DNA from 2 places in the Brevibacillus agri genome. Region 1 is predicted to be linked to the other one. Evidence: a T-box and tRNA genes for the amino acid it is inferred to sense, from the RefSeq annotation. Region 1 holds a T-box; the other holds one or more tRNA genes.
The links. A T-box is a leader RNA that pairs with one kind of tRNA and senses whether it is charged. The one in region 1 lies ahead of metG (methionine--tRNA ligase), so its partner is inferred to be a tRNA-Met.
Positions count from the first base shown of each region.

Region 1 (16,276 bases):
CACAAGATGGGCCACAGCTTTGACAGCCACGCCAAGCAGCGGTTTCAATCCATACTGGAGCTGGATTTGACAGAAATCACCGGAACCGATGACCTGCACCAGCCCCAGGGCGTGATTGCAGAAGCCCAGGCGTTGGCTGCGGAGGCTTTTTCAGCCGAAGAGACGAGATTTTTGATTGGCGGCAGTACAGTCGGAAACATCGCCCTCATCATGACGGTATGCCGGCCTGGAGATAAAATTTTGGTACAACGCAACTGCCATAAATCTGTTTTTCACGGAATCATCCTGGCGCGGGCGACGCCTGTATTTTTGGTGCCGGCCGTAGATTTGGCAACAGGCGTGGCTGCGGGAGTCAGACGCGAGGATGTGGAGCGTGCCCTGCAAGCACACCCGGATGCCAAGGCTGTTTTTTTGACGAATCCAACCTACTACGGGATGGGGATCGACTTGGCAAAAATGGCGGCAATCGTGCATCGGCACGACATTCCGCTGTTGATCGACGAAGCGCATGGAGCGCACTTTGGCTTCCATCCGGCTTTTCCTCTCTCGGCGATGCAGTCGGGGGCGGATGCGGCCGTGCAGTCCACGCATAAAATGGCTTCGGCCATGACGATGTCCTCCATGCTGCATTTGCAGGGCGAACGAATAGACCGGGAACGGCTGTATCGGCAGCTTGCCATGCTACAGTCTTCCAGCCCGTCGTATGTTTTGATGGCTTCGCTCGACCTGGCCAGACGCCATCTGGCGTTGGAGGCTCACGAGGAATGGGAGCGGCTGCTGCCGCTTTTGGACAAGCTGCAGGAGCGAACAGCCCAGATGGAGTGGCTGGAGTGGCCGCAGCCGTGCGCAAGCCGGGTGTACACGACATTTGATCCGTTGAAGCTGTTTTTGCATTTGCGAACCGGACAGATGAGCGGGTTTGCCCTGCAGGAATTGATGGAAAGGCACGGACTTTTTCCCGAGCTGGCCGACGAGTCGCACGTGCTGTTGGCCGCGTCAGCGGGAACCTCTCTGCGGGATCTGGAGGCGCTCCTTCGCTTGCTGGAATCCATCTCGCCGGAGGTAGAGCTGGAAGAGGAGCGGATTTTGCTGCATGGCGTAGTCTCCTCGCATTACTTGCGCAAGCAGGCTGTGCCGATGCACGAGGCTGTCGACCGTCCGCGGGAGACGATTCCGCTGGAGCGGGCGTTGGGACGGGTAGTTGCGGAGATGGTCATCCCTTATCCGCCAGGCATTCCGGTGTTGGTGCCGGGAGAGCGCATGGACGAGGAAGGCTTGGCGATGCTTGCCGAGCTGCGGAGGGGACATACCCGTTTTCACGGGGTACAGGATGATCGGCTGCAAACGATTCAAGTATTGCGTTAATTTATAGCTGGCAAGCATGCGGCCTGTGACAGCAGGTACGGAAGGAGTATGGAAGTGACAACAGGACAAAAAGGCCGATTTTTTACAATCGAAGGCGGAGAAGGAGCGGGGAAATCGACCGTGATCGCCAAGCTGTACGAGGAGCTGAGCGCGCGCGGAGTGGACGTGCTGTTGACGCGCGAGCCGGGCGGTATTGATATTGCGGAGAAAATCAGGGAAATCATCCTCAATCCGGCGCATACACAGATGGACGAGCGGACGGAAGCGCTGCTGTACGCTGCGGCGAGACGCCAACATTTGGCGGAAAAAGTGCTGCCGGCTCTGGCGGCTGGCAAGCTCGTGCTGTGCGACCGTTTCATCGACAGCAGCCTTGCTTACCAAGGCCATGCGCGGGGACTTGGCATTGATGCGGTGTACGAGATCAACCGCTTTGCCGTCGGGGATTGCATGCCGGAGCTGACGCTGTTTTTTGACGTGAAGCCCGAGACGGGGCTTGCGCGGATCAACAAAGCGCGCGGCCGGGAGGTCAATCGCCTCGATCTGGAAGACATCCGCTTTCACCATCTGGTCAGGGAAGGGTACCGACTGGTGATGGAAAGAGAGCCGGAGCGCTTTGTCGTCATTGATGCCGAGCAACCGATGGAGCAGGTGTACGAGTCGGCACTGCGCGCATTGCTTGCCAGATTGTAAGGTTCGCAGTACCGTATGTACAGGTACATACTGTATAATATGTTTAGGCGAAATATCGTACCAAGCCTACGTGTTTTTCATACAATGAAGCAAACCATGCGGGATTGATTCTTGCGGAAAGGGTGATAGCCGATGAAAATGGTAGTTGCGGTCGTCCAGGACAAAGATAGTGGTCGTCTGTCTCAACAACTGGTGAAGAAAGGGTTTCGCGCGACGAAGCTCGCCAGTACCGGAAGCTTTTTGCGAGCTGGCAACACAACGTTTTTGATCGGTACGTCTGACGAAAGCGTGCCGGAAGTAATCGACATCATTGCGCACCACTGCAAATCCCGCAAGCAAATGGTCACTCCCGTTTCCCCTCTCAGCAATGCGGTAGATTCGTTCATGCCGTACCCGTTGGAAGTGCAAGTGGGCGGAGCCGCTGTGTTTGTGCTCGACGTCGGAGAGTTCCACTCGTTCTGACGCAATGCGACCCGGCGCAACTGCAATCTGCAATGAATCCTTCTTCCAATCTACAGGTTCCTGCTCTCTTTTTTCGCCGCTTTCGTTTATACTTGATCTAACGGGGAAAAAATCCTCTACTGATCGGTTCTGTGGGGTGGCGTGATGAAAATCGGCGACGGGCCAAGACCTAAGCTGGACATGATAAAAACCGCGGATTCGCGGAGAAATCCTCAGCTCGAAAAGCTGAATTTTGGCACGATGATGCAAGGAGAAGACGAGCGCATGTCCCAGGAGCTGCTCAACCGGCTGCTCGGCGACATTGACAGGATGGGGCAAATTCTCGCCAGATCCCGCTCGGTTCGCGACTTCTATTCCTATAAAAACCTCGTCAAACAGTTCATGGAGGAAGCCGTCAAGTACGGCGTCGCCCTGGATGACCGGCGAGGAATGAATCGGCGAGGCCGTAGCAGGCTGTACAAAATCGTCAAACAGGTCGATGCCGAGCTGTTGCGTCTGACAGACGAGTTGCTTAGCGATCAGGCACCGACGATTGATTTGTTGGCCCGGATTGGCGAAATCCGCGGCATGCTGATTAATTTGTATTTTTAGTGGGTGTGAAACCATTATGACATGGACCCGTTTTTCCCAGCAGCCACGCGCTTCGGAGCTGCTGTACCATAGCCTGCTCAACAACAGACTGGCGCACGCTTATTTGCTCGCCGGTCCCAAGGGAGCAGGCAAAAAGCAGATGGCCCTGCATCTGGCGAAGTCCCTTTTTTGTCCGGAAAGGGAAGCGGACGCCTGCGGGGCCTGTGTTACATGCAGGCGGATTGAAGGGGGAAACCACCCCGATGTGCTGTTTATTACACCGGACGGGGCCTCAATAAAAATCGACCAGATTCGCGCGCTGCAAAAAGAAATGGCGATGCGTGCGGTAGAGTCCGGGCACAAGGTGTACATCGTTGAACACGTCGACAAAATGACGACCCAGGCCTCCAACAGCCTGCTGAAGTTTTTGGAGGAGCCGCCCGCTGGCGTGCTTGCCTTGCTGTTGACGGAACACAGCCACTCGATCCTCCCGACGATTTTATCCCGATGCCAAATCGTTCAATTCTCGCCACTTTCTGCCGAAGCGATCGCCGAACAACTCCGGGCAGACGGCATTACAGCCGGGATGGCGCAGGTTGCCTCCCACATTACGACAAATGTGGAAGAGGCCAAGGCACTCAGCCAATCAGAATCGTTTGCACAGCTAAGAAATCTAGTGATACAATTGAGCCATGAGTGCAAACAGCGTAATTCGTCTGCGCTCTTCACCATCCATGATATGTTGCAAAAGAGCGACAAAATCAAAGAGGAACTACCCCTCTTTTTAGATTTGCTCATCCTTTGGCTGCGCGATATCCTGTATGTGCAAGTAGGCAGGCATGCCCATCTCATTAACAGCGACCAACAGGATGTGCTGCAAGGACAAGCACTGGTATGGACAAAAGCTGAGCTCTTGCATGGGATAGATTTGGTCATGGATACGAAAAATCGGATAGAGCGAAACGCCAACGCACAGTTGGCTCTTGAGCGGTTGGTTCTTCAATTCCAGGAGGGATAACCCTTGTATGAGGTTGTTGGGGTCCGTTTTAAAAAAGCGGGCAAAATATATTACTTCGACCCTGACCGACTGCCGATAGAGAAAGATTGCACCGTAATCGTCGAAACGGCGAGAGGGGTCGAATATGGCAAGGTCGTCATCGGCAAAAAAGAAGTCGCTGAGTCCGATGTGGTGTTACCGCTCAAAAAGGTCATTCGTATGGCTGACGAAAAAGACGCAAAGCAGGTTGATGAAAACAAGCAAGCTGCCAAGAATGCCTTTGCCGTGTGCCAGACGAAGATCAAGGAGCACAAGCTCGATATGAAGCTGGTCGATGTGGAGTACACATTTGACCGCAACAAGATCATTTTTTATTTTACCGCGGACGGCAGGGTTGATTTCCGCGAGCTGGTAAAAGACCTCGCTTCCGTGTTCCGCACTCGCATTGAGCTGCGTCAGATTGGCGTGCGTGACGAAGCGAAGATGCTGGGCGGCATTGGCCCCTGTGGCAGGCTGCTTTGCTGTTCGACTTTCCTCGGCGATTTCGAGCCTGTTTCGATTAAAATGGCCAAGGATCAAAACCTTTCGTTGAATCCAGCAAAAATCTCCGGTCTGTGCGGTCGGTTGATGTGCTGTTTAAAATACGAGAATGACAACTACGAAAGCACGCGTGATGAAATGCCGGATGTCGGCAAAATGGTCACTACCCCGATGGGAAATGGACGAGTCGTTTCCGTTAACGTACTGGATCAGTCCGTTCAGGTGGAGCTTTCGATCGACAAACGCATCACAGAGTTTGGCTTAGATGAGATTGCGATAGGGCTCCCCACCTATGAATAAAGTGTGGGGGTAGGGGAGAGGTGAGCTAGTGGACAAACGGGAAATCTTCGTCAAGATGGCGAGCATTGAAGAACGAATTGGGGACCTGTACAAAGAGATCGGTGAGTTGAAAGACGTCATCGTCGTTTTGATGGAGGAAAACGCCCAATTACTCGTTGAAAACCAGCATCTTCGCAACCGACTGGAAAAGAAAAAGACTGGCTCTCCGGCAAAACAAAAGGGAGCAAACCCTGTCGCCAAGGAGAAAGCGAAAAAAGCCGTGGTCGGGGAAGGGTACGACAACCTTGCCCGCCTGTATGCAGAAGGGTTTCACATCTGCAACGTGCATTTCGGCAGTCTGCGCAAAGAAGGGGATTGTCTGTTCTGTCTCTCGTTTTTGAGCGGCGGCCCTCAAAAATAAAAGGTGACGAGCGATCACCACATGGAGAAAGCGACCTGTGCCACGTGTCAGGTCGCTTTTTCCAAGACAAGGAAAAAAGGAGTAGGGAACAAAGGATGGAACCAGTCATTAACGTGCCGCTCTATGATGCGGAGCGCATTGACGATTTATTGACTCACGAAATGAAAATTATCCAGAGCCACGAGGTGTTCTGTTTTTCGATGGACGCCGTGCTGCTGGCGCGGTTTGCGTCCGTTCCCAAGCGCGGGAGAGTGCTCGACATGTGCACGGGCAACGGAGCGATCCCGCTTATCATGACCACGCGCACACCGGAAGCGCGTTTTGATGGCATCGAAATTCAGCAGCGGCTGTTCGACATGGCGAGCCGCAACGTGACGCTCAACGGACTGACGGAGCGGATCGAGATGCACCACGGAGATGTCAAGGACGCGGTATCGCTTTTCGGGCACGGGAAATTCGATCTGATTACGTGCAATCCGCCTTATATGCCTGCGACGAGCGGGGAGAAAAATGTAAGCGAGCATTTTGCAATCGCCCGTCATGAGATTTTGCTCTCGCTGGAAGACGTCATTCGCGTGGGCAGCCAGTTGTTGAAAAACGGCGGCAAGCTCGCTCTCGTTCATCGCTCGACGCGGTTGATCGACATTATTTCCTTGATGCGCCAGTACGGAATCGAGCCGAAGCGGATGCGTCTGGTTTACCCGCGCAAGGAAGCCGAGCCGAATATGGTGCTGATCGAAGGAATCAGGGGTGGCAAGCCGGAGCTGAGGATTCAGCCGCCGCTGATTGTCTATGAGAATGGTGAGGAATACTGTGAAGAACTGCAAGAAATTTACTTCGGCAGACGAGATTCCCTCGCATAAAAGCCATTTTGTCTACATTCTCGCCTGCGCGGACGGCTCCTTGTACACCGGCTATACGACGGAGTTGCTGCGCCGCCTGGCGATGCACAATGAAGGCAAAGGGGCGAAATACACCAGAGGGCGCGGGCCGCTTGCGCTTGTCTTTTGGGAAGAAGGGCCTGACCGTTCGTGGGGCTTGAAGCGCGAGGAAGGAATCAAACGGCTGAATCGCAAGCAAAAAGAACAGTTGATTGGAGGGACGCCGCGATGAATATACAGCGCAGCTTTGCGCAGGAAGAAACAGGTGTCCTGTATCTGGTCGCTACGCCAATCGGCAATCTCGATGATATGACGGTCCGTTGCCTGGAAACGCTGCGGGCGGTTGATGTGATTGCCTGCGAGGATACGCGTCAAACAAGGAAGCTGTTGAACCATTTTCAAATCGAAAAGCGCACCGTGAGCTATCACGAACATAATAAGGAAGCGAGCGGTCAGGGGCTGCTGCAATGGCTGGCCGAAGGAAAACAGATCGCGCTGGTGAGCGACGCCGGACTTCCGGCGATATCCGATCCGGGCGCTGATCTCGTGCGCGATGCGGTCGCTGCCGGATACCCCGTCGTTCCGGTGCCAGGAGCCAACGCAGGGCTGACGGCGTTGATCGCTTCGGGGCTGCCGACAGACCGCTTTGTCTTTTGCGGCTTTATCGGCCGGGAAAACAAGGAGCGGCGCGAAGAGCTGGAACGACTCAAGCGCTACCCGGAGACGCTGATTTTTTATGAAGCGCCGCACCGCATCGAGAAGACGATTGCGGCCATGCGGGAAGCGTGGGGGAATCGGCGGGCCGTGCTGGCGCGCGAGCTGACCAAGCGCTACGAAGAGTTCGTGCGCGGCACTTTTGATGAGCTGCTGGAATGGCTGGGCAATGGCGAAGTGCGCGGCGAGTTTTGCGTGATTGTCGAAGGCTTTACAGGCACAACCGCTGCTGAAGCAGACGAGGAAAACATCTGGTGGCAGCAGTTGAGCATTGTCCAGCATGTCGAGCATTACTGCGAGCAAGGCTTGAGCAAAAAAGAGGCGATCAAACAGGCGGCAGACGATCGCGGTTTGCCCAAGCGCGACGTCTACAACGAATACCACCGCGACCAGGAAGACGAGTAAGATGAGCAGGAAGCTGACCGAACGGGTCGGCTTTTTCTTTTCGTCCGATCAACCAGCGCAGCAGCGACGCAGGCAATACAAATAGCCTCCGCGAAGCTTGTCCCTTTGCGAAGGCATATCGTATGTAAATCAAGTACGTATGGAAATGAGTGTTTAGCGTTTAACAACAGGCATCTCGGTCAGGCAATCCTGGCACACGATTTTACCTTTAAAATGAGATACTTTATCAGCGTTTCCACAGAAGATGCAAGCAGGCTCGTATTTTTTCAGGATGATGCGCTCGCCATCTACGTAAATTTCCAATGCGTCTTTTTCCGCGATGCCCAGTGTGCGGCGCAATTCGATCGGAATAACGACACGACCCAGTTCATCTACTTTACGAACAATCCCTGTTGATTTCATCATAGTAAATTCTCCTCTCAAGTCTTCATATGTCGATGTATTGGTAAACGCTCATCATTAATCGTCAATATTCGACATTATCTGTTGGGATTATCATACCAGCGATTCCCAAAGGTGTCAACATCATTTTGACAAATCTTTGAAAAGCAAAGTTTTTTTTGAAAACAGGAAAGCTGATATATCAGCGTTTCGTAGAAAAGTGGAAACGGTATGGAAAATTTTATGGATAAAATTAACTGGGAGAAATGCGTGTCCAATCGGTCACTTTATGTCGAATAAAGCCGCGCCCATTCGACAAAAAAGCCTTGTCTTCTCTTTTTTGCCTTTTCCTGTCATGTATAAAATAAATCGTAGCCGTTCGGCCCTCCTGGATGTTTACAAAACAAGTCGGTCGTGTACAATAGAGGGTAAATGAGGGAATTGATAGCAAAACGACTATGATGGGAAGAGTAAGCCGATCCTCCTTATCCCAGAGAGCCGGGGTAGCTGAAAACCGGCATAAGCGAGCAGGCTGAACATGGCCCCAGAGTCTTGCAGATGAACAGCCACGGAAATGACCGTGCCCAGTAGTTTGTGACGTCGGCCCACGTTACGGGCAGAGTCTGTTTCAGACTCACCAAGTCCGTTGGCCGCGAGGGGAACGGAGCATTTGGGTGGTACCGCGAGTTAGAGCTCGCCCCAATTTTTGGGGTGGGCTTTTCTATTTTTCTAAACGTTATCAGGAGGGGCTAGGTTGCATGAAACCAACATATTACATCACCACACCGATTTACTATCCAAGCAACAAGCTGCACATCGGCAATGCCTACACGACAATTGCTTGTGATGCTCTGGCGCGCTACAAACGTTTGCGCGGCTATGACGTCTACTACCTGACAGGTACGGACGAGCATGGACAAAAGCTTCAGGAGCGCGCAGCCGAAGACGGCAAACAGCCGCTGGAGTTCATCGATCCGGTTGTTGACTGGATTCGCGACCTGTGGCAAAAACTGGACATCTCCTACGACGATTTCATCCGCACCACGCAGCCGCGTCATAAGGAAGTCGTGCAAAAAGTGTTCCAGCGTCTGCTCGATCAGGGCGACATTTACTTGGGCGAGTATGAGGGATACTACTGTGTGCCGGACGAGGCTTTCTGGACCGAGACACAATGTAAGACCGACAAAGGCTACATTTGCCCGGATTGCGGCCGCGAAGTGAAAAAAGTGAAGGAGAAAAACTACTTCTTCCGCTTGTCCAAATACCAGGACAGATTGCTCGCGCACATCGAGGCGAACCCTGACTTCATCCAACCGGAGAGCCGCCGCAACGAGATGATTAACAACTTCCTCAAGCCGGGCCTCCAGGATTTGTCCGTATCCCGCAGCACGTTTGACTGGGGGATCAAAGTGCCGAGCGATCCTGAGCACGTCATTTACGTCTGGATCGACGCGTTGACCAACTACATTTCCGCGCTCGGCTACTTGTCTGACGACGACAGCAAATACCGCCGTTTCTGGCCTGCGAATGTGCATATGGTGGGAAAAGACATTTTGCGCTTCCATACGATCTACTGGCCGATTTTGCTGATGGCGCTCGATGTGCCGCTGCCAAAACAAGTTTTCGGTCATGGCTGGCTGCTGATGCCGGACGGAAAAATGTCCAAATCCAAAGGCAACGTCATTGATCCGAAGCTGCTGATTGATCGCTATGGCTCCGATGGCGTGCGCTACTTTCTGCTGCGCGAGATCAACTTCGGCCAGGATGGCATTTTCACACCGGAATCGTTTATCCAGCGTCTGAACTACGATCTGGCAAACGACATCGGCAACCTGCTGAGCCGTACCACTACGATGATCGAAAAATATTTCGATGGCATCGTGCCAGCCGCACAAGATGCCGGAGAGCCGGATGACAGCCTGATCGGCCTGGCGATGAAAACAAAGGCGCTGGTCGAGGAGCATATGGAAGAAATGCGTTTCTCCAACGCGCTTGCCCACATCTGGGAGCTGGTAGGACGCACCAACAAATACATCGACGAAACGATGCCGTGGAATCTGGCAAAATCGGAAGAAACCAAGGGACGTTTGGCAACGGTCATGTACAATCTTGCGGAGAGCATCCGCATCACCTCCATTTTGATTCAGCCGTTCATGACCAAAGCTCCGGCGAAAATCTGGGACCAACTCGGAATTCTGGGCAACGAGCAGGCAACAAGCTGGGAATCTGCCGGCGTCTGGGGCGGATTGCCTGCCGGAAGCACTGTCAGCCGCAAAGAGCTGCTGTTCCCGCGCCTGGACGTGCAGGCTGAGCTGGCCTTCATCGACGAATCGACAGCAGAAGCGCGCCGCCAAGCAGAGGAAAACAAGAAAAAGCAAGACGCATTGAAAGGGGAAGCACCTGTGAACGAAACGACTGCCAACCAAGCTGAAGTAACGGAAAAACCAGCAGATGCCAAAGACGAGATCGGCATCGACGATTTTGGCAAAGTAGAGCTGCGCGTCGCGCAAGTAGTGGAGTGCGCGAAGCATCCGAATGCCGACAAGCTGCTGATTTTGCAGCTCGATCTCGGCTATGAGAAGCGCCAGGTTGTCTCCGGTATCGCCAAATACTACACTCCGGAAGAAATGGTCGGCAAAAAAGTAATCCTCGTCGCCAATCTGAAGCCAGTCAAGCTGCGTGGCGAGCTGTCGCAGGGCATGATCCTGGCAGCATCCGCAGGCGACCAACTGACGCTGGCGACAGTCGATCCGAGCATGCCAAACGGAGCGATTGTGAAGTAACGAGGGCTAGGAAAGGAAGGACCTATTTTGCTATTTGAAACGCACGCGCATCTGAACGCGAAGGAATTCGACGAGGATCGCGAGGAGGTCATTGCCCGCGCGCGGGAAAACGGCGTCAGCACGATCGTGAACATCGGGTTTAACGCGGAAACCATCCCGACCTGCATGGAGCTGGCGAAAACCTATGATTTTATTTACGCAGTCGTAGGATGGCACCCTCAGGACGCAAAAGATATGACAGACGAGCATCTGGAATGGATCGAGGAGCTGAGTCGTGATCCGAAAGTAGTGGGGCTGGGCGAAATGGGCCTCGACTACTACTGGGATACGTCGCCAAAAGACGTGCAGGCCGAAGTGTTCCGCAAGCAGATTCGTCTGGCGCGAAAACTCGACATGCCGATCATCATCCACAACCGGGACGCTCACCAGGATGTTTTGACGATCCTCAAAGAAGAGAAGGCAGCAGAAGTCGGGGGAATCATGCACTGCTTCTCGGGTAGCTGGGAGACAGCGAAGCAGGCGCTGGACATGAATTTTTACATCTCGTTCGGCGGCCCGCTGACTTTCAAAAACGCGAAGCAGCCAAAAGAAGTAGCGGCCAAAGTACCGCTCGACAAGCTGTTGATAGAAACAGACTGCCCGTACCTCACTCCTCACCCGTTCCGCGGCAAGCGAAATGAGAGTGGCTACGTGCGCTACGTCTGCGAAGAAATGGCGAACATTCGCGGCCTGTCTTACGAAGAAATGGCGCAAATCACGACGGAAAACGCAAGGCGTCTGTTCCGCCTTCAACCGTAAACAAACCGCAAGCAAAAACGGGAAATCACGACATATCACGTGATTTCCCGTTTTTTTGTTCCTCGATCTTGTTGTTCTACTCGTTTTTGGTGGCGCATACCTTGAACAATGTGTCGAACGATTATTGTCCATCCGACACGGCTCCTCGACAGGAATCTGCTACCATTCGCCATCTGTTTTTTGCTAGTCTGTTAGCATTATCGCTTCGGCCAAGGGAGGGTAAATTTGACAAAGCCGGGAAAGTGACATACAATCAAAGCCGACCTTGCTAAGTACTGGCCACTTCCAGAATATTAGTGCAATTACATCGACCCTTACCTGGCTAGACAGGAGAAGCCTCGTGCTTTTCTAGGAAAAGGAGTGTGGGAAATGGAGTTACGCGCGATATGGGAAAGGTATAAGAATCGGGGACTTGTTCTTTTTGGCGTCCTCTCTCTTGTTCTCATTCCCATGATTGGCTATTTCTCTGCCCAGGCTACCCAGCCAAAACAGGTCACTTTTTCGTTGGACGGAGAAAGCCAGACGGTAGCTACCAAAGCGAGTACCGTTGAGCAGTTCTTGACCGAGCGAAACATTACGGTAACGGAAAAGGATTCCCTTCAACCAACACCTGAGACGAAGCTATCAGACGGAGCAATGATTACTTTACATACAGCCTGGTCCATTCCGGTCCAGGTTGACGGGCAGACAAAAACGATACTGACGCTTAGCCGCGATGTTGCTGGCGCGTTGAAGGACAGCGGCATTGCGCTAGGTGAAAAGGACCGGGTGGAGCCGGCCTTGAGCGCCTCGCTGACCAAAGACTCGACAATCACGATCAAGCGCGTCGTCGAGCAGATGGTAAAAGTCGAGGAGCGAGTTACTTTCCAGGAAATACGCAAAAACGATCCAGCGTTAGAGAAAGGCAAGTCCCGTGTATTGCAAAACGGGCAAGAGGGTAAGGCAATTGCACACTACAAGCTGGTTATGGAAGACGGGAAGGAGGTCTCCCGTGAACTGGTGACAAGAGACGTGCTTGTGCCGAAGAAAGACCAGATCGTGGCGGTGGGAACGGCAGTTCCTGCGCTGCAAAACAACGATCCGTCGCAACGGGTCCTGGTCGCTTCAGCAACGGGTATGGTCTCGCGTGGTGGAAAAGTATTTAGGCCGAAAAAAGTACTGAACGGGGTTACCTTGACCGCCTATTCTCCTGCGGGGGGAGGCAAACACCCTAGCTCGCCAGGCTACGGCCGCACGGCGACGGGCGTGAAGGCCAAGGCAGGTCATACCATCGCTGTAGATCCAAAAGTGATTCCGTATGGCTGGTGGGTTTACATCGAGGGCGTTGGGTATCGCCGGGCAGAAGACACGGGCGGAGCGATGCGTGGCGGCAAAATTGACGTGTTTGTAAGCACGGAGGCAGAGGCTGTTCAATTTGGCCGCAAGCGCAACAAAACCGTCTATATAATCGGGCCGCAGAAACCGTAAGACAGGGGCGAACAGCTCCTGTCTTTTGTCTTTGGCGTTTTGGGAATAGTCGTGATAAGCTGTTTGATAGTTAGACGGTTCAAAGCGCAGAAACGTTTCGCGAAACAAGGGCTTTTTGCCTGATTTTTTTGGAACACTATGACCAAAAGCGACATCGTACGAAAGTGGGAGTACATGATGAAGATAAAAGAAGTGATTGTGGTGGAGGGGAGAGACGATACCGCTGCGATCAAGCGGGCAGTTAACGCGGACACGATTGAGACAGGCGGCTCCGCCATCCACGCCAGAACGATCGAAAAAATCCGGCTGGCACAGCAAAAGCGCGGTGTCATTATTTTTACCGACCCGGATTACCAGGGGGAGCGCATCCGCAAAATTATCAGCCGATCGGTGCCGGGCTGCAAGCACGCCTTTATCACGCAAGAGGACGGCACGAAAAAGGGCGATATCGGGGTAGAGAACGCTTCTCCTGACGTGATTGTTCGCGCGCTCTCGGAAGTCCGCACAGAGATGGCGGAAACGGTCGGGGAGATTACGGCTGACGATCTTCTGAAAAACGGATTGACGTCAGGCGGCGACGCCAAGGAGCGGAGAATCAAGCTGGGCGAAGCATTGGGCATCGGATACGCCAACGCCAAGCAAATGCTGCAACGGCTCAATGCCTTTCAGATCAGTCGCGCGGAATTTGAGGCGGCGATAGAAGCCATCAACAAAGAGAGGGAGTAAGCGATGACGCAAGCAACAGGCAAGGATATTGCCACACCTACGCGAACGAAGGAAATTTTGGAGAAGTACGGCTTCTCCTTTAAAAAGAGCCTGGGACAAAACTTCTTGGTGGACACGAACATTTTGCATAACATTGTCGCCGAAGCCGATCTGACGAAGGACAAAGGCGCAATCGAAATCGGGCCAGGCATCGGCGCTTTGACCGAGCAATTGGGACGAGCAGCAGGCAAGGTCATGGCGATTGAGATTGACCAGCGGCTTCTGCCTATTTTGCAGGATACGCTGTCGCCCTATGAAAATATCGAAGTCGTGCATGGAGACGTGCTGGAGCTTGATCTGAAAGCGCTGATTGCCGAGAAGCTCTCCGGGGTAGAGAAGCTGAGCGTCGTAGCCAATCTGCCCTATTATGTGACGACGCCGATTTTGATGAAGCTCCTGGAAGAAAGGCTGCCGCTTGAGAACATCGTCGTGATGATCCAAAAGGAAGTGGCTGAGAGAATCGCGGCCAAGCCCGGAACGAAAGACTACGGCTCTCTCTCGGTAGCGGCGCAGTTTTATGCGGAAACAGAAGTCGCGATGATCGTCCCGGCCAGTGTGTTTATTCCTCGTCCGAACGTCGATTCTGCAGTGATCCGGCTCAAGGTCAGAGATCGTCCGCCTGTCGATGTGGACGACCAGGACGTGTTTTTCCGCGTGGTGCGCAGCTCGTTCGCCCAGCGCCGGAAAACGTTGTTGAACAACCTGATGAACGGTCTGTTTCTCAAAACACAAAAGGATGAAGTAATACAGATGCTCGCCGACATCGGCATCGAACCGACCAGACGCGGCGAAACCCTCAGCATCGAAGAGTTCGCCCGCCTAGCCAACGAAGGCTTGCGGCGCGGCCTGATTGGGCAATAAGACAAACTTGGCCTCCGTTTTTGTGCTGAAAAAGCCAAAAACGGAGGTTTTTTTGTCGATTTTGGCGTAAAAAAAGGCTTCGCAGCGGGCAAGCTATCACCGGAAAGCGTTGCGGGAGCAAGGTTTTGCAAAAGCCTGCACATACTATGCAGAAGTGGTGACAAATATCTACTTTTTTTATGAAAAAAACCCCGTTGACAAAATATCTACAGGGTTGCTATAATTTTTTATTTCTTTGACAAAATATATGTGAGCTGTTATAATAGATGTAAGCGAGGTGGATGGAACAATGGCAAGAAACGCGTTACTTGACATTAAACGCAGTTTAGACGGGCACATTGGTGAGCGCATCCTTCTGAAAGCCAATGGAGGTCGCCGAAAAACCGTCGAACGAAGTGGCATCCTCGAAGAAACATACCCATCTGTGTTTGTGGTAAAGCTTGATGACGATCAACTCTTTGAGCGGGTCTCTTACAGCTACGCTGACATCTTGACGGAAACAGTAGAGTTGACGGTGTGCCGCGAAAACGAGCACATCCGCATCACATTTGTACAACAGTAGAGCCCTTTTGGGTTCTACTGTTTTATTTTTGCTATCAAAAGGTTGTAAATATTTGGGTGACAAGATGAAAAGTCTGGACTTGGAGCACACTATACCTGTCAACGGGAAGGGAGGATGCTATGGGTCGCAGACGAGGAATGATGTCGGAGCAGTTCAAGATGGAACTCGCCAAGGAGCTTGGCTTTTACGACAAGGTACAAGCAGAAGGTTGGGGAGGCATCACGACGCGTGACGCGGGAAACATGGTGAAGCGGGCTGTACAGCTTGCTGAAGAGGCGCTGGCCGCAAGACGGTCATAGCCCGGTGTTGGACGCAGGCGGACACATCCAATCTCACGGAGAATACCATACAGACTCGTTGACAGGGCCGGGGCTTCCCGGCTTTTTTGCTGCCGAAAACACTGCTGAATTTTCGAAATAACCATAATGATCTCGATCCTGTTCTTTTTGGGGGGTTCAAGTGGCAGGAGAGAGATTGGCTATGCTACAATAAGAGACTAGGAAATTTAGTAAAGTAGGCAGAGGTGAACAACGTGCGTATCTCGGTCAAAGCTCCGGCCAAAATCAACCTGACCCTTGATGTGCTTGCCAAACGGCCGGACGGTTATCACGAAGTAGAAATGGTGATGACTACCGTCGACTTGGCAGATCGTGTAGACCTGACTCTGCGCGAAGATGGTGAGATTACGCTGGACTGCTCTGCCAGCTTCGTACCGGATGATATCCGCAATCATGCTTATAAAGCGGCAGTGCTTTTAAAAGAACGCTATCAAGTGCGCCAAGGCGTACGATTGTATATCGACAAACAGATCCCGGTCGCAGCCGGACTGGCGGGCGGCAGCAGTGATGCGGCAGCGACGCTGCGCGGTTTGAACCAGTTGTGGAATCTCGGCTTGACCGTGGACGAGCTTGCGGAAATCGGCGCAGAAATCGGTTCTGACGTCCCTTTTTGCGTCTATGGAGGAACCGCGCTGGCAAAAGGGCGCGGCGAGCAAATCACGCATCTGGAAACGCCCGCTCCTTGCTGGGTCATCCTGGCGAAGCCGCCAATCGGCGTGTCCACTCCTGATGTATATGGAAACTTGCGTGTCGACAAAATCGACAATCATCCCGATACAAAACAAATGCTCCGGGCTGTTTCCGAGCAAGATTTTTCCCTGATGTGCCAGTCGCTCGGAAACGTGCTGGAAAACGTCACGCTCTCGCTCTATCCGCAAGTGCGGCAAATCAAGGAGCTGATGATCGCTTCCGGAGCCGACGGAGTATTGATGTCCGGCAGCGGACCGACAGTATTTGCCCTCGTGCAAAAGGAAGCGAAAGTGCATCGGATCTACAA
Region 1 is NZ_CP026363.1:450,602-466,877, reverse strand. Features, by position in the region: gene BA6348_RS02460 (aminotransferase class I/II-fold pyridoxal phosphate-dependent enzyme) at 1-1,365, shown strand, start outside; gene tmk (dTMP kinase) at 1,414-2,055, shown strand; gene BA6348_RS02450 (cyclic-di-AMP receptor) at 2,188-2,517, shown strand; gene BA6348_RS02445 (YaaR family protein) at 2,662-3,108, shown strand; gene holB (DNA polymerase III subunit delta') at 3,125-4,105, shown strand; gene BA6348_RS02435 (PSP1 domain-containing protein) at 4,109-4,924, shown strand; gene yabA (DNA replication initiation control protein YabA) at 4,953-5,324, shown strand; gene BA6348_RS02425 (tRNA1(Val) (adenine(37)-N6)-methyltransferase) at 5,420-6,187, shown strand; gene BA6348_RS02420 (GIY-YIG nuclease family protein) at 6,138-6,437, shown strand; gene rsmI (16S rRNA (cytidine(1402)-2'-O)-methyltransferase) at 6,434-7,324, shown strand; gene BA6348_RS02410 (AbrB/MazE/SpoVT family DNA-binding domain-containing protein) at 7,478-7,729, opposite strand; T-box leader at 8,155-8,410, shown strand; gene metG (methionine--tRNA ligase) at 8,464-10,488, shown strand; gene BA6348_RS02400 (TatD family hydrolase) at 10,516-11,286, shown strand; gene BA6348_RS02395 (resuscitation-promoting factor) at 11,656-12,753, shown strand; gene rnmV (ribonuclease M5) at 12,931-13,479, shown strand; gene rsmA (16S rRNA (adenine(1518)-N(6)/adenine(1519)-N(6))-dimethyltransferase RsmA) at 13,483-14,379, shown strand; gene veg (biofilm formation stimulator Veg) at 14,669-14,941, shown strand; gene BA6348_RS02375 (small, acid-soluble spore protein, alpha/beta type) at 15,061-15,240, shown strand; gene ispE (4-(cytidine 5'-diphospho)-2-C-methyl-D-erythritol kinase) at 15,474-16,276, shown strand, end outside.

Region 2 (16,276 bases), 1.8 Mb from region 1:
CTCCATCTGCCGCAATCCCTCCCGGATCATTGCTTCTATGTTTCTTTGCCGCGCTTCCATTGGCATTGGTTGCGAAGCAGCGATTTGATATGCGCCCGCAGCTCCTCTGCCTGGGAAAAACGCGCAAATTCCTCACTGTCTGTTACGATTCCCAGCTTCAAATGTTTCACTTGTCCGTTTTCGACGCAAAAGCCGAACGCTTGCAGAATCGCAATCTGTTCATCCGTCATCTTGCTTGCCCCCCACCTTTGCAAAAACCCCCTTGCCACATGCAAGGGGGTCATCTGTTTATTTGACCTCTACGGTTAAGGTCATCGTTTGATTTCGTTCCGATTCACCCAGCTCTTTGTCGTATTTCTTGTATTTTTGCACGACCGAGCAAGTTTTATTGCGGAATGTGTTCGTTACTTTAACTGTGTAGACGCCAGGCTTGTTCTCGTTGTCTGCGATGATCGCTTTCAAATCGAGCGATTCATCGCCCTCGTCCACGTATTCCTCGTCCGTGTTCGGCTTCAGGCTTGCAATCTCTTTTCCTTCATAGAACACCTGAATCGCGTTTGCCGAGGAAATGGTTGCTCCGATGTACTCCTGGCGGGTGCCGATTGGCGTTTCGCCGTACGTCCAGACGAGATTCGGCATGTAGTAGGTGATCATGTCCTTGCCGCTTCCGTCTTTCAGCTTTTTGTTCCCGATCCGCTTCGCATACGTAGACGTCAGCCGAAGCTCGCTCAAGCTGTCCAGTTCCGCCGCCGAGCTGACTCTGACGGTTTGCCCATCGCGATATTCGTTGCCGCGACTGTTTTTCAAAAGAATCGGCCCTGGTGAGGGTGCCAGTCCTGCTTCATTTTTGGCGCAAACAGGGGCGGACGGGATCGGACGGGTGTCCTCTACGACCTGAATGTAGCCGCACCACGACTGACGCGGTTCGCGCTTGCTGTAATAGTTGACCTTGTAGCGGCCCGGCTTAAAGCTGGACAGCAGCAAAGCGGTATGGTCCCAGTTCAGCTTGGATTCATCCACGACGACGTTATCGACTGCCCAAAAGCCCGGCCCCTCGTCATCCGAAGCTTCACTGCCCTGCTCCACGTGCTCGGCAGCCGTCGCCAGCCAGATGACGTGCACCGGATTTTGGTAGAGCTTCACGGTAACATCGGACGAGTACAAGTTTTCCCGCTCTACCATCAACGAAGACTGCGCATTTTGCTGCATCAGCACATCCATCGTCGCTGTAGCGCTGGCAGAATCGCAGGAGTTCGGCGCACCGGGCACCTGAATTTTCACTTCCGTTGTCGAGCCTCCCCACAGATCGTCGGTGTTGGCGGCCTGATTCGGCTCAAAGGTGACGGACATGGTCATTCCCGCCATCATTTCCGGAATCACGACCTCGAAGTGCTGGGAGTCGGTCAAAGTTTGGCCTGTTCCGTTCACCGACCAGCGACCGGCAACCGGCGAATACAGTTGCACGACGCCTGGCGCCGCCGGAGCAGTCACTTGCTGTCCTTGGGCGAGCTTTTGGCCGTTCGCATCCGTTCCCATGTACAGCTCTGCCATTCCGATCCGAATGTGCGTCATCCAGGCGCTCAGGCTGCTGTCATCAGGCGTAAACACCAGATCGTAATTGCCAGTCGGCAGCGTGCCTGTCGCGAAGATTTTGGCCGGCACGGATCGGAGCTCCGCATTTGTCGTTTTGTTAATCAGCTTCCACGTTCCCGGAACCGTACTGGCAAAGCTGGTCGAGCCCATCATGCCAAAAATCGCGGTCTGGCTACCCGATGGAATCGCTGCGCCTTCCGGCTTCTCCCCTTCGAAGATGCTCGGGTAGTTTTGCGCCTCTACTTGAAAGCGCACGTGCACGGTGCTTTTTTGCCCCTTGGCATCGGTTACAACGAACGTGAGGATGTGCGGTCCGGGAGGCAATTTGGCGGCAGGAATCGAGAAGCGGGGCACCTGCCAGCGGAACGTGCTTTGCGAGGACTGCTGCTCGACCTGGTATTCCGGCAGCTCCACTCCATCGAGCAACACTTCGCTTCGATTGAGATTCGTGCCGCTCCCATATGTCGTTTGCACAAGATCGATATCAAGAGCGGTTTCAGGCGGGAGGATAAACTCGTCGTTTTTCACCCAGTTCCATCCGCCGGAGTCCTGGCCTGCTACCTGATAGTCGTTGAAGATAATCATATTGTGAACAGGCTGCGAAACGGGCTTGGATACTTGGCTGTTTTTTTTCATCGATGCTGTAGCCCCTGCTCCCATGGCTGGCGGAGCCGATACGCCCGACAAGAAAGTGCCGGTTGCCAGACACACAAGAAGTGCTTTTACAACCCATTTTTTCACGAAATGTCCTCTACCTTTCTTTCATTGCTCGTGTTGCCACTCGTCTTTCTTCGACAAAAAGAGCGCAATCTCCTGTGTAGCTTGAAAATATTTCGTCGGGATTCGATATAGGCAATTCCTATTTAGTTCATAACTTTTATAGGATTGATTTATACCACGCAAGCTGGTAAAACAAGAACAAAGGGGTGAGCCAGGTGAGTACTACGAATCAATGGAACGCGAAGCTGTACGACGACAAGATGAATTTTGTTTCTGCTTATGGCAAAGGAGTTGTAGAGTGGCTGTCGCCGCTGCCGGGAGAGCGCATTCTCGATCTCGGCTGCGGAACAGGGGATTTGAGCGCACAGTTGGCGCAAGCAGGCGCAAACGTAACGGGCATTGACTTTTCGGCCAGCATGATTGCAGCAGCCAGACAAAAATACCCGCAAGTCGCCTTTTTCGTCGCGGACGCCCACGCTTACCAATCCGCGGAAACGTATGACGCTGTCTTTTCCAACGCTGCGCTGCACTGGATGAAAAAGCCGCGCGAGGTGATTCGCACTGTCTGGCATGCGCTCGCGCCCGGCGGACGGTTCGTTGCCGAGTTCGGCGGAAAAGGCAATTGTGAGCACGTCGTCCAGGCGCTGCGCATCGCCTTGAGCCGTCGGAATCTTTCGGCAGACGAACGCTCTCCGTGGTATTTTCCCGCTGTCGGCGAGTACACGACGCTGCTTGAGGAGCAAGGCTTTCGCGTAACGCTCGCTTCGCATTTCGACAGGCCGACGACGCTGCCTGACGGGGATCGGGGGCTTCGACATTGGCTCGATTCCTTTTGCAGCCCCTTTTTCACCGGGCTGTCCGCGCAGGAGATCGAAGCCGTCTGCGAGGAAGTGACAGAGCTGGTCCGTCCGACGCTGTTTCAAGACGGCAACTGGGTCGTGGACTACAAGCGCATCCGCATCATCGCCTACAAGGAAGCTACGAACGCATCACCAAACGCCGGAGAGCGCCCGTGAAGAAAATAGCTTGCCTGCACGCCCATCCGAGCAATATCGCGCTCTTGTCCGCTGCCTTCGCTATGTACGATGTCGAGCTGGTTCACTTCGTCGATGCCGATCTGCTTTTGCCAGGCGACGGCCCTGCCGCCTCGGCTACAGAACAGGCTTACGCCAGGCTTCGCCAACAGTTGAAAGGGATGGACGACGGTTCCGTTGACGCCATCGTCATCACTTGCACCCAGTACGCCTCCTATCTCACAGCCGAAGCTGAAGCGGCATGTGCCGCGCCTGTCTTCACGATCGACGGCCCCTTCATCCAGGAGTTGTCCCGCACGACCGAAAGGCACTTGCTCGTATTCAGCAATCCCGCGACCGTCGAACCGACGATGAGCCGGATACGGAAGCAGGCGCAGACCGCAAGAGCCGTTCCGGCAATCGAGCTGCTCGTAGTCGAGGACGCTTTTACCCTGCTCATGGAAAACAGACAGGAAGCCTATTTGGCCAAACTCACAGCAGCGTTGCACGACCTCGATCAGACGCTGCACGGCGTTCCGCTGTCCGTAGCCCAACTTTCCATGGCTCCGGCAGCCGAGCGGTTTGCCCGCGAGACAGGCAGGTTTGTCGCCCATCCGTTGCACAGCTTGACATCGCAACTCGTCCAAACGCTTGCCTTGTCCGAAAAGCACGCGTAAAAAGCCAACAGCCCTCACGCTTCGTCCCGGGACGGATACGCAGGGCTGTTGGCTTTATCTGGCTGGGAGTCTACGCTGCAAAGTTTACATGCCTTCCGGATTCGTCAGCAAAACTTCGTCTCCCTCATTCAATCCTTTTACCACTTCAATAAAGTCGGTTCCTTCCACGCCAATCTCAATTTCTTTTGGCGTCGGCTCGCCACTGGCCGGGTCTTTTACCATCACCGTGCCAAGCCCTGCTTCCAACACTTCCACGGCGTTCAAAGGCAGTCGTTTCACGTTTTCCTTTTGCTCCACGTAAATATCGCAATCCCCTGTCATGCCGTGCTTCATATCAGCCGTGTCGCTCAGTTCGACCTTGACCGCGAAGCGAACCGACTTGTCCTCTTTTGTCCCCTCTTTCGGCAGCTCGGTGACTTTGCCTTTGAACGGCTTGTTGCCGAATGCCGTCAAGTACACATCGACGCTTTGCCCAAGCTTGATCGCTGGAATGTCCATCTCGTCCACAGCCGCGACGAAGTAGACAGAGCTCGTGTCCATGATGACCGCAACCGGCTCGGAGCCAGGCGCTTCCCCTTCCTTGACGTTCAGCTTCGTAATGACCCCGCTGATCGGCGCTTCCACTTGCTTTTTCGCGATTTCCCGCTTTTTCTGTTCCATATTCAAAAGCGCTTCTTTCAAGGAAAGCTCCTTGTCCTTCATTTCCAACTCGGATTCGGTCAGGTCCATTTTGAACAAAAGCTGCCCTGCCTTGATCTCGTCGTCTTTCTCCACTTCTACTTTGCCAATCTTGCCGTGCGTCCCTGCCACGATCTCCATCTCATCCGGCAATTCAAACGGCGTCGCTTTTTGGCTGGCGAACAGCAAGCCTTTTGGATCGGTGTACTGCACCTCGCCCAGATCGCCCACGTAGAGGGCACCCGGTTTTTTAACCAAGACGTCGACATCGTGAACGCCGCCGACTCCTTTTTCCTTTTGACCGATATGGTCTACCTTCGTCACGACTCCGTCCACGTAGTAAAGCGACGAGCTGATAAACACTTTCACCTGCTGCCCTACGCGGAAATGCTCGGCTTCGTATGCGGTGAACTTCCCTGTAATTTTCAAATAGTCGGTATTGGTCAGCTTCGCCACGACGGTGTCGGGGGTAACTGTTTCGCCTTCCTTCACGAGCACTTCCTTGACTTTCCCCGTTTTGTCGGCCACAATCTTGTCTTTTTTGTTCTTCAGCTCGTTCAGCTCTTTTTGCGCACGGATGATCGCCAACTCCTGCTTTTGCAATTCCAGTTGGGCGTCCACGCTGTCTACCGTAAACAACACGTCGCCTTTTTTCACGGCTTGTCCTTCCTTGACAAACAGCTTCTGCACCTTGCCGCTGATCTCCGGTCTGACTTCCTCACGCGCCTTTGCTTCGATGGTACCGGAAGAGAAAATCGTCTTCTTTACTTCCCCCACATCTACTGTAGCCGTCGGGAAGGAAGGCGGTTCGGCAGGCGGTTCCTCTGCAGCCGTGTTTTTCGACTGGTAGTACGCATAGCCACCGTAGCCGCCCCCTCCCAAAACGACCACAATCGCTGCTAGTATGATCCATTTTTTCTTGTTCATCTTTCGTTCCCCACATTTCTTATTCTGATCGAATCGCTTGAAGTGCACTTAGACGGGAAGCCCGAATCGCCGGGAAAATGCCCGCGAGCAGCCCGATGATAAAGGAGAAGCCGATGGCAAACAACGCCAGCCAGGCCGGAATCACTGCCAATTTGCTCTGTTCGCCTTCCGGTCCGCCGCCATACCCCATGTTCAAACTGTCCATAATGCCGCCGGATGCGCCGAAGTAGTTCACTAGCTCTACCGCGCCCCAGGCCATGCCAAGCCCGGCCAGGCCGCCGATCAGTCCAATGAAGCCTGACTCCATCAAAAACAGCCAGCGAATGTTAAATACGGTTGCTCCGATTACTTTCATAATGCCAATTTCTTTTGTTCGCTCCAAAATGGACATAATCATCGTATTGACGATTCCGATTGTGGCAACGAGCAAGGAGATCGCTGCAATGCCGCCCAGCACCATCTGGATCACGAAGAAAAACTGGTTGATCGTCTCCAGTTCGCGCGCTGGCGACCACACTTCATAGCCTTTTTCCTTCAACGCCTTGACGACGCTCTCTACCTGCTCCCGCGATTCTACCTTGACGGTCATCTGGTCAAATTCAAACGTGTCTTTTGTCGCCTGCTCCCGCGTACGGCGCGACGAGCCTTCGCTGCCTTCGTCGCTGCGTCCGCGGTTCACCCAATCGTTCAGCTCTTTCACGACGCCAAGCGGGACGTAGACCGCTGTGGAGTAGCGAAAGTTTTCCGATTTTTGAAGCTGGCCGACGACGCGCACCCGCAATTCTTTTTTCTCGAATTTCGGTTCGTCGTCGATGCGGTATTCCCGCGTCAAAATGAGTGTTGCCGCTTTGTCGACGATGTTGAAGGCTGCCGACTCTCCGCCGCCGCCCATATCGGGAGGCATTGCGGACATGCCCGACTGTCTGCCGTTGTCGGCGTTGCGCCTGCGCGCCTCCCGCTTTTCTTTTTCCACATCGCGCATTGCCCGCGGAACGTCAAAAGCGACGACGACCTCCTGGGGAGAACCTGTCAAATACGTCCCTTTTTCTACATCGTTCTTGCGGTAGGCGGCCGACTCATTCACGTCGACCCCGACCAGCTCGACGTAGCCTTCGCGCCTGCCTACCTTCAGCTTCGCCTGCTCATTCAGCCGCTTGACAGGCATGACGGCTGCGATGCCCGGTATTTTTTTCAGCTCCTGAACAGCTTCCATATTCAGCCGCTTGCGTTGATCGTCCGGGATCATCTCGCCCTTTTCCTGGTCGTAGTACATCGGTTCGACGTCCATCTCTGTCAAGTTCCCGAAGTTTTCCAGGCTTTTCACTGCGTTTTCCTTCAGCCCCAAGCTCAGCGCCATCATCGCGACGATGGCAGCCGTGCCGATCATGACACCGACCGATGTCAGGGCGGTCCGCAGCTTCATCCGCCACAAGTTTCTCCAGACGATGCGAAACGAATCCATTACCTTCACAATATGTTCACCTCATACCCCTCGCCTACGCTGGCCTTGTCCTTTTTTGTACAACCCGGCCGTCCTGCAAATAAATGACGCGGTCGGACTGCTCTGCTACTTCCTGTTCATGGGTAACGATGATGAACGTAGTCCCATTTTCCCTGTTCATTTCTCTCATGAGATGGAGAATTTCCTGTTCGGTCTTCGAGTCCAGGTTCCCCGTCGGTTCGTCAGCCAAAATGATGCCTGGCTGGTTGACGAGCGCCCGCGCAATACTGACGCGCTGCTGCTGCCCACCGCTAAGCTCGTTCGGCCGGTGGTCGATCCGTCCTTCCAGTCCGACCCGATGCAAAATCTCTTTTGCTTTCGCCCTCCGCTTCTTGACGCTTTCGCCCGCGAAGATCAACGGCAGCTCCACGTTTTCCAGCGCCGTCAAGTTAGGCAAAAGGTTGTACGACTGGAAAATGAAGCCCATGTGCTTGCGGCGAAACAGGCACAATTCATTTTCGTTAAACTTGGAGATTTCCTCGCCGCTCACCATCACGCTGCCTTCCTCCGGCTTGGTCAGACCAGCGAGCAAATTCAGCAGCGTCGACTTCCCTGAACCGGACGAACCGCACAAGGCGACAAACTCGCCCCGGTTGACGTGCAGGTTGATATCAAACAGCACCGGAACCTTGATCTTCCCCGTTCCGTAGCTGTGATTGACTCCGGTTACTGTCAGCTCTCCCGTTGTGTTGGCCATCTTTACAGCACCTCATTCGTTCTTTTCTCATACTAAAGACGTAAAAAGTCGAAAAACGTAACGGACTTGACAAAAACTATTTCGCCTTCACACAAATGCAACAGCTTTTTCAAAATCATGTAACAAACGCGTAACCAACTGCTGCCAAATACGTACTACAATATGAGTGTGAAGAAAACACGAAAGGGCGATGACCGATGACAATCTATCGCTTTTTATTTGAAACCGCAACTCGCAGATGGGTAGAAATCATCAAGGCACCGAGCATGTTCGAAGCAGCCAAACAGGCCAAACAGCTCGCGACCAAACGCTCCCGCTCCCTGTCTACGCCGATCAGCTTTTCTTTTCATCACGCTGCCTCCCGCTAACATGGTCTACATAATGAAAACCGTTTCTCATCCCGGGAAGCGGTTTTTTATTTATGGGGATATTATTGACACCGCTGTTTTTTTCCTCTTAATATAGAGGGAGACATTACAGTGCATGACAGTAAAGCTCTGCATTCACTTCGCTGCTGCACAAGAGGGAGATAATCAAAATGACAATGAAAAAAGCGCTTACCATTGCAGGCTCCGATACCAGCGGCGGTGCTGGACAACAGGCAGACCTCAAAACGTTTCAGGAGCTTGGCGTCTTCGGAATGACAGCCCTTACTGTTATCGTGGCCCAAGACCCGCACAATGACTGGTTCCATGAAGTGTTCCCGATCGATGTGGCTATTCTGGAAAAGCAGATCGAAACGGTGCTCGCCGGAATCGGCGTCGATGCAGTCAAAACCGGGATGCTTGGCACCACCGAGCTGGTTGACCTCGCTGCCCGCAAAATAGAGCAATACCAATTGAAAAATGTCGTCGTAGACCCGGTGATGATCTGTAAAGGCGCTGAAGCGCTCCATCCGGAAATCGCCATCAGCCTGCGTGAAGTGCTGCTCCCGCGTGCGACGGTTGCCACGCCAAACTTGTTCGAAGCGGGCATCCTCAGCGAAATGGGCGCGCTGACAAGCGTAGAAGACATGAAAGAAGCGGCAAAACGCATTCATGACTTCGGCACTTCTTACGTCGTGGTAAAAGGCGGCACCAAGCTGCAAAGCGGCAATGCTGTCGACGTTTTCTACGACGGGCAAAACATCGAAGTGCTCGAATCCGAGCGCTTTGACACTACATTCACGCACGGAGCAGGCTGCACCTTCTCTGCTGCGATCTGCGCTGAGCTGGCAAAAGGCAATTCCGTGCGCGGAGCCGTCGAAGTCGCGAAGGAATTTATTACAGAAGCGATTCGCCACTCCTTTGCCCTCAACCAATACGTCGGCCCAACCAACCACGGCGCATACCGCCGCAAGCACCAAGGCTAAGGCCAGCGGTTCGCAAACAAAAACTCCTGACCCGCCGAGAGCATCGTCCCGGAATCGGTCAGGAGTTTTTTTCTCTAATCTCACGCTTGCTTTTTGATCGCCACTTCCGGCTTGAGCGGAACCGTCGCCGGCTTTTTGCGCATCGAGCTTACGGTAAAGATGACGAGCGCCGACCAGATGCACGAAAAGCTGATGAGATGCGTCGTCGTAAACGGCTCTCCGAACAAAAACACAGCGGTAAGCAGCGTAATCGTCGGCGAGACGTACTGGATGAAGCCGACGATCGAGAGCGGCAAGCGCTTCGCGGCTTGCGCAAACCAGTACAACGGCATCGCCGTCGCGACTCCGGCCAGCGCCAGCAACAACATCTGCCACCATGCCAAAGTCGTCACGGTCTCTGTCCCGTTTGCCTGGAGCATAATCAGATAGCCGAGCGCGATTGGCGCGACGAACAGCGTCTCCCACGCAAGCCCGATCATCGCCTCCATCTTCACCACCTTTTTCGCCAGGCCGTAAAACGCAAACGTGAGCGCCAGCGAGAGGGCAATCCACGGAAACTCGCCGTATTGCACGGTGATGAACAGGACGCCGCAGGCAGCCAGAATCAGCGCTACCCACTGTCCGGCATGCATTTTTTCTTTTAAAAAGATCACGCCGAGCAGCACCGTAAACAGCGGATTCATATAGTAGCCAAGGCTCGTTTGCATGACCTGGTTGTTGTTTACCGCCCAAATGTAGATCAGCCAGTTCGCACTGATGAGCAGGGAGCAGATGGCAAGCGCCGCGGCTATTTTGCCTCCGGATACCGATCCCCACATCGCGCGCCAGCGTTTCGTTACCTGAATAATGATTGCGACAAAAAGAACAGACCAGACGATGCGATGCGCCAAAATCTCCCATGCGCCCATCGACTGGAACAGCTTCCAGTACAGCGGGAGCATCCCCCATGCAAAATACGCGGCAAACGCGTAAAGTATCCCCTGTTTCATTTTTCTTCCTCCACTGATTTTGCCATGTGCCCATCCTATAGAGTAGTGTAACGGAATTGTCGCCAATCGGCTATGTATTCATCACCAATATAAGCGCTCGAGACACTTTCATTCGCTACCATGGCAGCGATGTAACAAGACATCTGATTACCTCAGTAACACAATGAAGTGAGATCAAATTTTTCATTGTACCATTTTTAACGCTGGTGTACAATAGGCATTATTCAACCGAGTTTAGTCATAAGAAAGGAATTTTTACCTATGACATACTGGCGTTCTGTTTTGTTAGTCTTGCTCGGCGCATGCAGCTACGGGGTGCTGTCCCTGTTCATGAAGCACGCGTTCGCCCTTGGCTTCACTCCTTTTGAAATGAGCGGGAGCCAACTGATTTTCGGCGGCTTGATTATGTCGATTGCGGCCTTGTTCTTCTCGCGGGAACGGTTTCATTGGAAATATTTGCTGATTTTGGCGCCAGTCAGCCTGATGATGGCTTCCACCAGTATTTTTTACCATCAGGCTGTCAGTCGCGTGTCTGCTTCGCTCGCCATCGTGCTGTTGTTCCAGTTCACCTGGATCGGTGTCCTGCTCGAATCGCTCGTCGACCGCAAATGGCCGACAGCAGAAAAATGGGTATCGCTGCTCATGCTCGGCGGCGGGACGGTGCTGGCCAGCGGTCTTAGCGAAGGCGGGCTGCAAAACGTCAGCATCACGGGTCTGGTCTGCGGCCTGTTGTCGGGGGCAACGTTCGCGCTGGTCATTTTCTTCAGCGGGCGCGTCCTTCCGGGCATGAATCCTTATTTGCGCAGCGCGATTACGATCAGCATGGCAGCCGTGATGCTCTCCATCGTCTACCCGCCTACTTTTTTGCTCAATGGACGGCTGATGGACGGACTGCTTCCGCTCGGCTTGCTCGTTGCCGTATTCGGCTCGGTCATCCCGATTTTTTGCCTGGCGGTAGGCGTCCCCCGCATCGGCAACGGCCTCGCCACGATCTTGAGTGCCGTCGAGTTGCCAACCGTCGTGCTTTTGTCCTGCTTTGTCCTCCAAGAAAACGTGACGCTTTCCCAATGGGGCGGCGTTCTGATGATCCTCGCGGCCATCTGCGTGCCGCAAATCAAATGGCGCAGGCTTTTCGCGCCCGCCCATGTCTTGGAGAAAAAAGGCATGTAATTGAATCAAGCGTGTCGGTCCACCGGGGACCCGGCACGCTTTTTTTTCTGTGCCTTTCCCTTCTCGCGGATAGGAGAAAGCGGCGATGGCATGGAATGGTAAGAAGAAGCGAAATCAGGAGGGAACAGAGGTATGGAAAAACGGCATATTGTCCTCTTTCAGCAGTTGGAAGATTATCGAAAGGAAGTGCTGGAGGCGGTAAACGGCTTGTCAGAGGAAGAAGCGCTCATCGTCCCGGCGGGCTTTTCCAACAATATTTTGTGGAACTTGGGACACATCTATCTGGATCAATACTTATGGCTGCAGCACTTGACGAAAGAGGAGGCTCCGATTCCGCCCGGCTTCCGCGAATGGTTCGGCTACGGGACCAAACCGGCAGACTGGCAATCTCCTCCCCCTCCCCTGCAAACCATCCTCGCCTTGCTGGAAGAACAGCCTCAGCAAATTCGCTCCGCCTATGGGGAGCGGCTGGAGGAACCATTTCCTGCCACCGAATCTGGCATGCACACCATCGCCCAGGTGCTGGTGCGGACGATTTTTCACGAAGGGCTGCATTTGTCCACGATTACTGCATTAAGGAGGTTTGTGAACAGATGACTCTTGCCGTCACGCCTGTCTTCCGCATTTTTGACGAAGCAAAAGCGAAGGAGTTTTACGTCGATTTTCTCGGATTTCAGGTCGATTGGGAGCATCGCTACGAGGACCATTTTCCGCTGTACATGCAAGTCTCGTCGCCCGAGTGCGTGCTGCACTTAACCGAACATCACGGAGACGCCTGTCCGGGCGCGGCTGTCCGCGTGCAGGTCGAGGACATCGAGCTGCTGCACCAGACGCTTACCGGCAAGTCGTACAAATACGCCCGGCCCGGTCTGGAAAAAACGCCATGGGGAACGCGCGAGGTGTGCGTGACAGACCCGTTTGGCAACCGGATTCACTTTTTTCAGCCGCATCCTTTTCCGTAAGCAGGCAAAAACAAGCTCCCGCTGGCAGCTTCTTGGCCGCGTAAGGAACTGTGTCGCCCCGCCGCGAACCTTTCTCGTGCGCGCGCTTGTATGCTTTTTTCGCACCGCCTGCATGTTTCGCCGCATGAAGGCGGGGCGGTCGATCGCATGTGTGCCTATGCTCGGACCACTGCCATGCTGCACCGCAACATGTAGCGAGCGAGAAACTCGTCCTGAAAATGCGCATACAAAAAGCCCAGCCAGATCCGTGCAGGAATCTCGCTGGGCTTTTGCTGTTTCTACTATGGGGCGATCGATGGGACTCGAACCCACGAATGCCGGAGCCACAATCCGGTGCGTTAACCCCTTCGCCACGACCGCCATGTGTGGAATCAATCAGGTAGCGGCGGAGGGAGTCGAACCCCCGACCTTTCGGGTATGAACCGAACGCTCTGACCATCTGAGCTACACCGCCAAACGCTATGGAGCGGGTGATGGGAATCGAACCCACGCGACCAGCTTGGAAGGCTGGAGTTCTACCATTGAACTACACCCGCAAAACAAATGCTGTCCCCTTTTGCGCAAGCTGTCGCTTGCCAGGTTCGCATTGCTGAAAAGTGGTTTTCGGACCTCTTTTACAAGCGTAATTGTAACATATGTGAAAAAAAAGTCAAGGATATGGAAAGTGACGCCATATAAAGCCGTTGTGTATAGGCTCGGGTCGACAAGCACAAACTTGTCCGTCCGCGACGGCGCGGGCTGTCCTTTGTATATTATATAGAAGAAAAACATCCTGCTTCCTCCGAGCCGTTCGCGGAAATTCGCCCTAGTTCATGATAGGCAGGCTGTTTTTTGCGGCCTTCTCCGTTCAAAAAAACTTTAACCATTGTCCGCAATTCCTATACACAAATGGAAAAATATAGCCGATGGTAACAGGAGAAGCAGCATTACCGCTGATTGGAAAAGAGGAACCCATGTGAAAATTTCCATGTCGCACGCCCTGCACCCCCAAAGCCCCCTTCGCTTAAGCAACGGGGCTGAAAATCAGGCAGTAGCGGACAGGCAGCAAAAAAAACAAGCCGATTCCGTCACTGTCAGTTCCCAGGCTCGCAGCCTTTTTGCGAAAAACAACCAGTCGAAAAAAAATGACCTGATGCAATCGTTGCAGCCCCAACGGGAAAAGCTGCAAGAGAGCAAAAGCAAATTATATGAGTCAGCATTGAAATCGGGCGGGCAAGCCCAGGGCATCCAGGAGCAGATCAAGGCGCTCGATGAGCAAATTCGCGCTCTGGATGAACAAATCAGCCAAATCAAGCTGGATGAAATGCAGAAGACGTTCGTCCAGGATGCAGACAGCAAACAGCCGACTCCTGAAAAACCCGCTGACGCTGGCAACCAGACTGCCGAAGAACCTGCCTTGCAGCATTTCATGGCGTTGTCCGGTAACTTGGAGCAGCTCGAACAGCTTTCTGCCCAGAAACATAAAATCGCCCGCGGCATCCGGGTGTTGAATCAGGAGATCAAGCTGGACGAAAGCCGGGCTTTGTCAGGCCAAACGGCAACAGCCAAACGCGAGCAAGTGGCCGCACTGGAACAGACGATGGGCAGGCTCGATGAGCAGATGGGAGAAAAGTTTAAGGCGCTGGCAGCACAGCTCATCGAGCAGACGAATTTTGCCGAAGCCGAATCTTTCAGCACCGCTGCCCCTCCCCGCAATGCAGATGAATCGAGCAGCGGCGAGTCTTCGGCAGAAAACGCCCAGTCCGCACCTGACCTGGAACTCGCCCCGTAACGCGAGACAGAACAACCCACCTTTACGAGTGGAGCGACCACGCCGCGCCAGATGTTGCGGCCCGCTCGTAAAGGTGGGTTTTCGTATTCTTTCTTGTGTGGCAAACAGCAGCAGACTGGCTCTGACCTGGCTGTCGTGGCCGCCCGTCTGCCTGTCATTTTCCACGCTCCAAGCGGAAAGCATCCGGTTTGCAAAAGGACAGCAGCGCATTGCTCGTGACGTCCGCAAAGTATTCCTCCACGATCTCGCGAAACTCCCGGGCAGCGCGGGAAATGTACCGGCTCTTGTGCCAGAGCAAAGCGATCTCGCGCGCCAAATTGCAGCCCTCTACCCGCAAATAGTGGACCTGCTCGTGCAAGCTCCTTCCCGTGCAAGGGATAAAGGCGATGCCGATTCCCGCCTCTACGAGCGCAACCAGCCGGGCAGGTTCATCGCCTTCGTACACGTAAGCTGGCTCGAGGGCTGATTTCAGCATGTATCCAGATGGCAGGAGGAAATATTCCGCTGTCAAAACTGATGCTTGCCCTCGACCAGCATGTCGGCAATCAGATCGACTTGTGCTTTTACGGCAATCGTGTCGTACGGCCAAAAATAGTCGGTATCCATCTGGTAAACGCGGCCGTTTTTGACTGCGTCCAGCGTGTTCCAGATCGGATTGCTCGGATCAAGTCCCGCCTGCTTGCCCGACTCCACAAAAAGGTAGTCGCCGGAAAATTCGTTGACCTGCTCTAACGAGATGGTCACATGCTCTTTGCCCTCGTCTACGCTTTTTTGCACCAGCGGCGGTCGCTTCAGCCCAAGATGCTTGTACATGGCTTCGGCTCCCCGCCAAAGGCCGTCGGCGTACACCACCAGTTGCTTGTCGAAGCCGCCCATGATCGCAGCCGTCGCGTTTTCGCCGACGACTCCCTTGATACGCTGCTTTGCTTTCTCTACCGTTTCGTTGAAAGAGGCAATCCAGGCTTCCGCTTCTTTTTCCTTGCCGAGAATCTCCCCGAACGTGCGGATTTGCTCGCGCGAGTCTTTGAATGTCGTATGGACGAAAACGAGTGTGGGCGCGATTTTGCTCAACTGCTCATAGAGCTTGGGGTCGTCGCTCAACGTGACGATCAGGTCGGGATTCAGGGCCAAAATTTTCTCCACACTGCTGGCGTCAATCGTGCCGATGTCTTCGATGCCCGCTGTCTGTGCCTTGATATGCGGGGAGTCGATATCCCAGAACGGTGCCCCGACAGGCTTGATCCCGAGTGCCAGGAAGGTAGCCAAATATCCTTGGGCGACAATGCGCTTTGGCTCGGCCGGAATTTCAATTTCTCCGTTGACCGTCTTTACTTTACGGGTAGACGGCTTGGCCTCTCCGCTCGTCGCAGCCGTTGCCGCTGTTTGCCCCTCTACTGCGTTTTCCTGCGAGGCCCCGCTGCCCCCTCCGGCTCCACCGCAAGCCGCAAGCAATACCGCCATCGCCAATAGTAAGGCGCTCAGCATGCCAGGCGCTCTGTGTGCTCCAACCTTGTTTCTTTTCATCCTGTACAGCTCCTTCTTGCTAAAAATGGGAAACGACCTTATCAATAAAATCCGTACCCATCATAGCAAGCTTTTCCATACACCGTCTATTTCATAAAGTTGCCGTTTTTTCTGGACAAATGTTCACTCTGCGCCGCCGCGGAGCAAGCAATTTGTCTGGATGTGCAACTGGCGCTCTAGCGCCAAGCCGTCACTGCTCCAAAATTCGTTCAGCTCCAGCGCATACACCTGTCCGGGAGCCTTTTCGAAGGCTGGCAAGCTCAGGCCATGCACACCCGCCCCATGGTCATCGCGGGCATCAATGACAAACATATGGTCTGCGGCGTATTCGGGCAGCCTGTCTGCTGCAATCCAGAGATGCCGTCCAGGCACGAGCACGTCCCTGTGCACGCTCTCCGGCGGACGGAAGCCAAGGGCGTCGTACAGGTTGTACGCCCCTCTCGCCGTTTTGTTCCAGATGAAGACGCCATCGTGGCGCAGCTCGTAGACGGCGGCCGTGTCCCCTCTGTCGATCAGCTTTTGCAGTTGTTTTCTCGCAGTTTCGACCTGTGCCTGATAGCGCTCGATCCATCGCTCCGCTTCCCGCTCTCTGCCAATCAGCTTGCCGACCAGCCGAAGCTCCGCGAGCGGGTCCAGCTTGTCCCATTCCAGCGCCAGCACCGGGGCGATGTTTTGCAGTCGCTTCATCCTGCCAGGCGTGTAA
Region 2 is NZ_CP026363.1:2,293,926-2,310,201, reverse strand. Features, by position in the region: gene BA6348_RS11590 (EcsC family protein) at 1-6, opposite strand, end outside; gene BA6348_RS11585 (hypothetical protein) at 36-230, opposite strand; gene BA6348_RS11580 (hypothetical protein) at 289-2,229, opposite strand; gene BA6348_RS11575 (class I SAM-dependent methyltransferase) at 2,529-3,329, shown strand; gene BA6348_RS11570 (hypothetical protein) at 3,326-4,003, shown strand; gene BA6348_RS11565 (HlyD family secretion protein) at 4,088-5,608, opposite strand; gene BA6348_RS11560 (ABC transporter permease) at 5,628-7,079, opposite strand; gene BA6348_RS11555 (ABC transporter ATP-binding protein) at 7,105-7,806, opposite strand; gene BA6348_RS26675 (hypothetical protein) at 8,004-8,174, shown strand; gene pdxK (pyridoxine/pyridoxal/pyridoxamine kinase) at 8,345-9,157, shown strand; gene rarD (EamA family transporter RarD) at 9,238-10,146, opposite strand; gene BA6348_RS11540 (EamA family transporter) at 10,408-11,316, shown strand; gene BA6348_RS11535 (DinB family protein) at 11,449-11,913, shown strand; gene BA6348_RS11530 (glyoxalase superfamily protein) at 11,910-12,278, shown strand; tRNA gene BA6348_RS11525 (tRNA-His) at 12,563-12,638, opposite strand; tRNA gene BA6348_RS11520 (tRNA-Met) at 12,659-12,732, opposite strand; tRNA gene BA6348_RS11515 (tRNA-Gly) at 12,741-12,814, opposite strand; gene BA6348_RS11510 (hypothetical protein) at 13,234-14,049, shown strand; partial or broken gene BA6348_RS11505 (LysR family transcriptional regulator substrate-binding protein) at 14,204-14,503, opposite strand; gene BA6348_RS11500 (ABC transporter substrate-binding protein) at 14,557-15,573, opposite strand; gene BA6348_RS11495 (helix-turn-helix domain-containing protein) at 15,697-16,276, opposite strand, start outside.
Region 2: it has a tRNA-Met gene. The T-box ahead of metG (methionine--tRNA ligase) is inferred to sense a tRNA for this amino acid. The anticodon was not compared.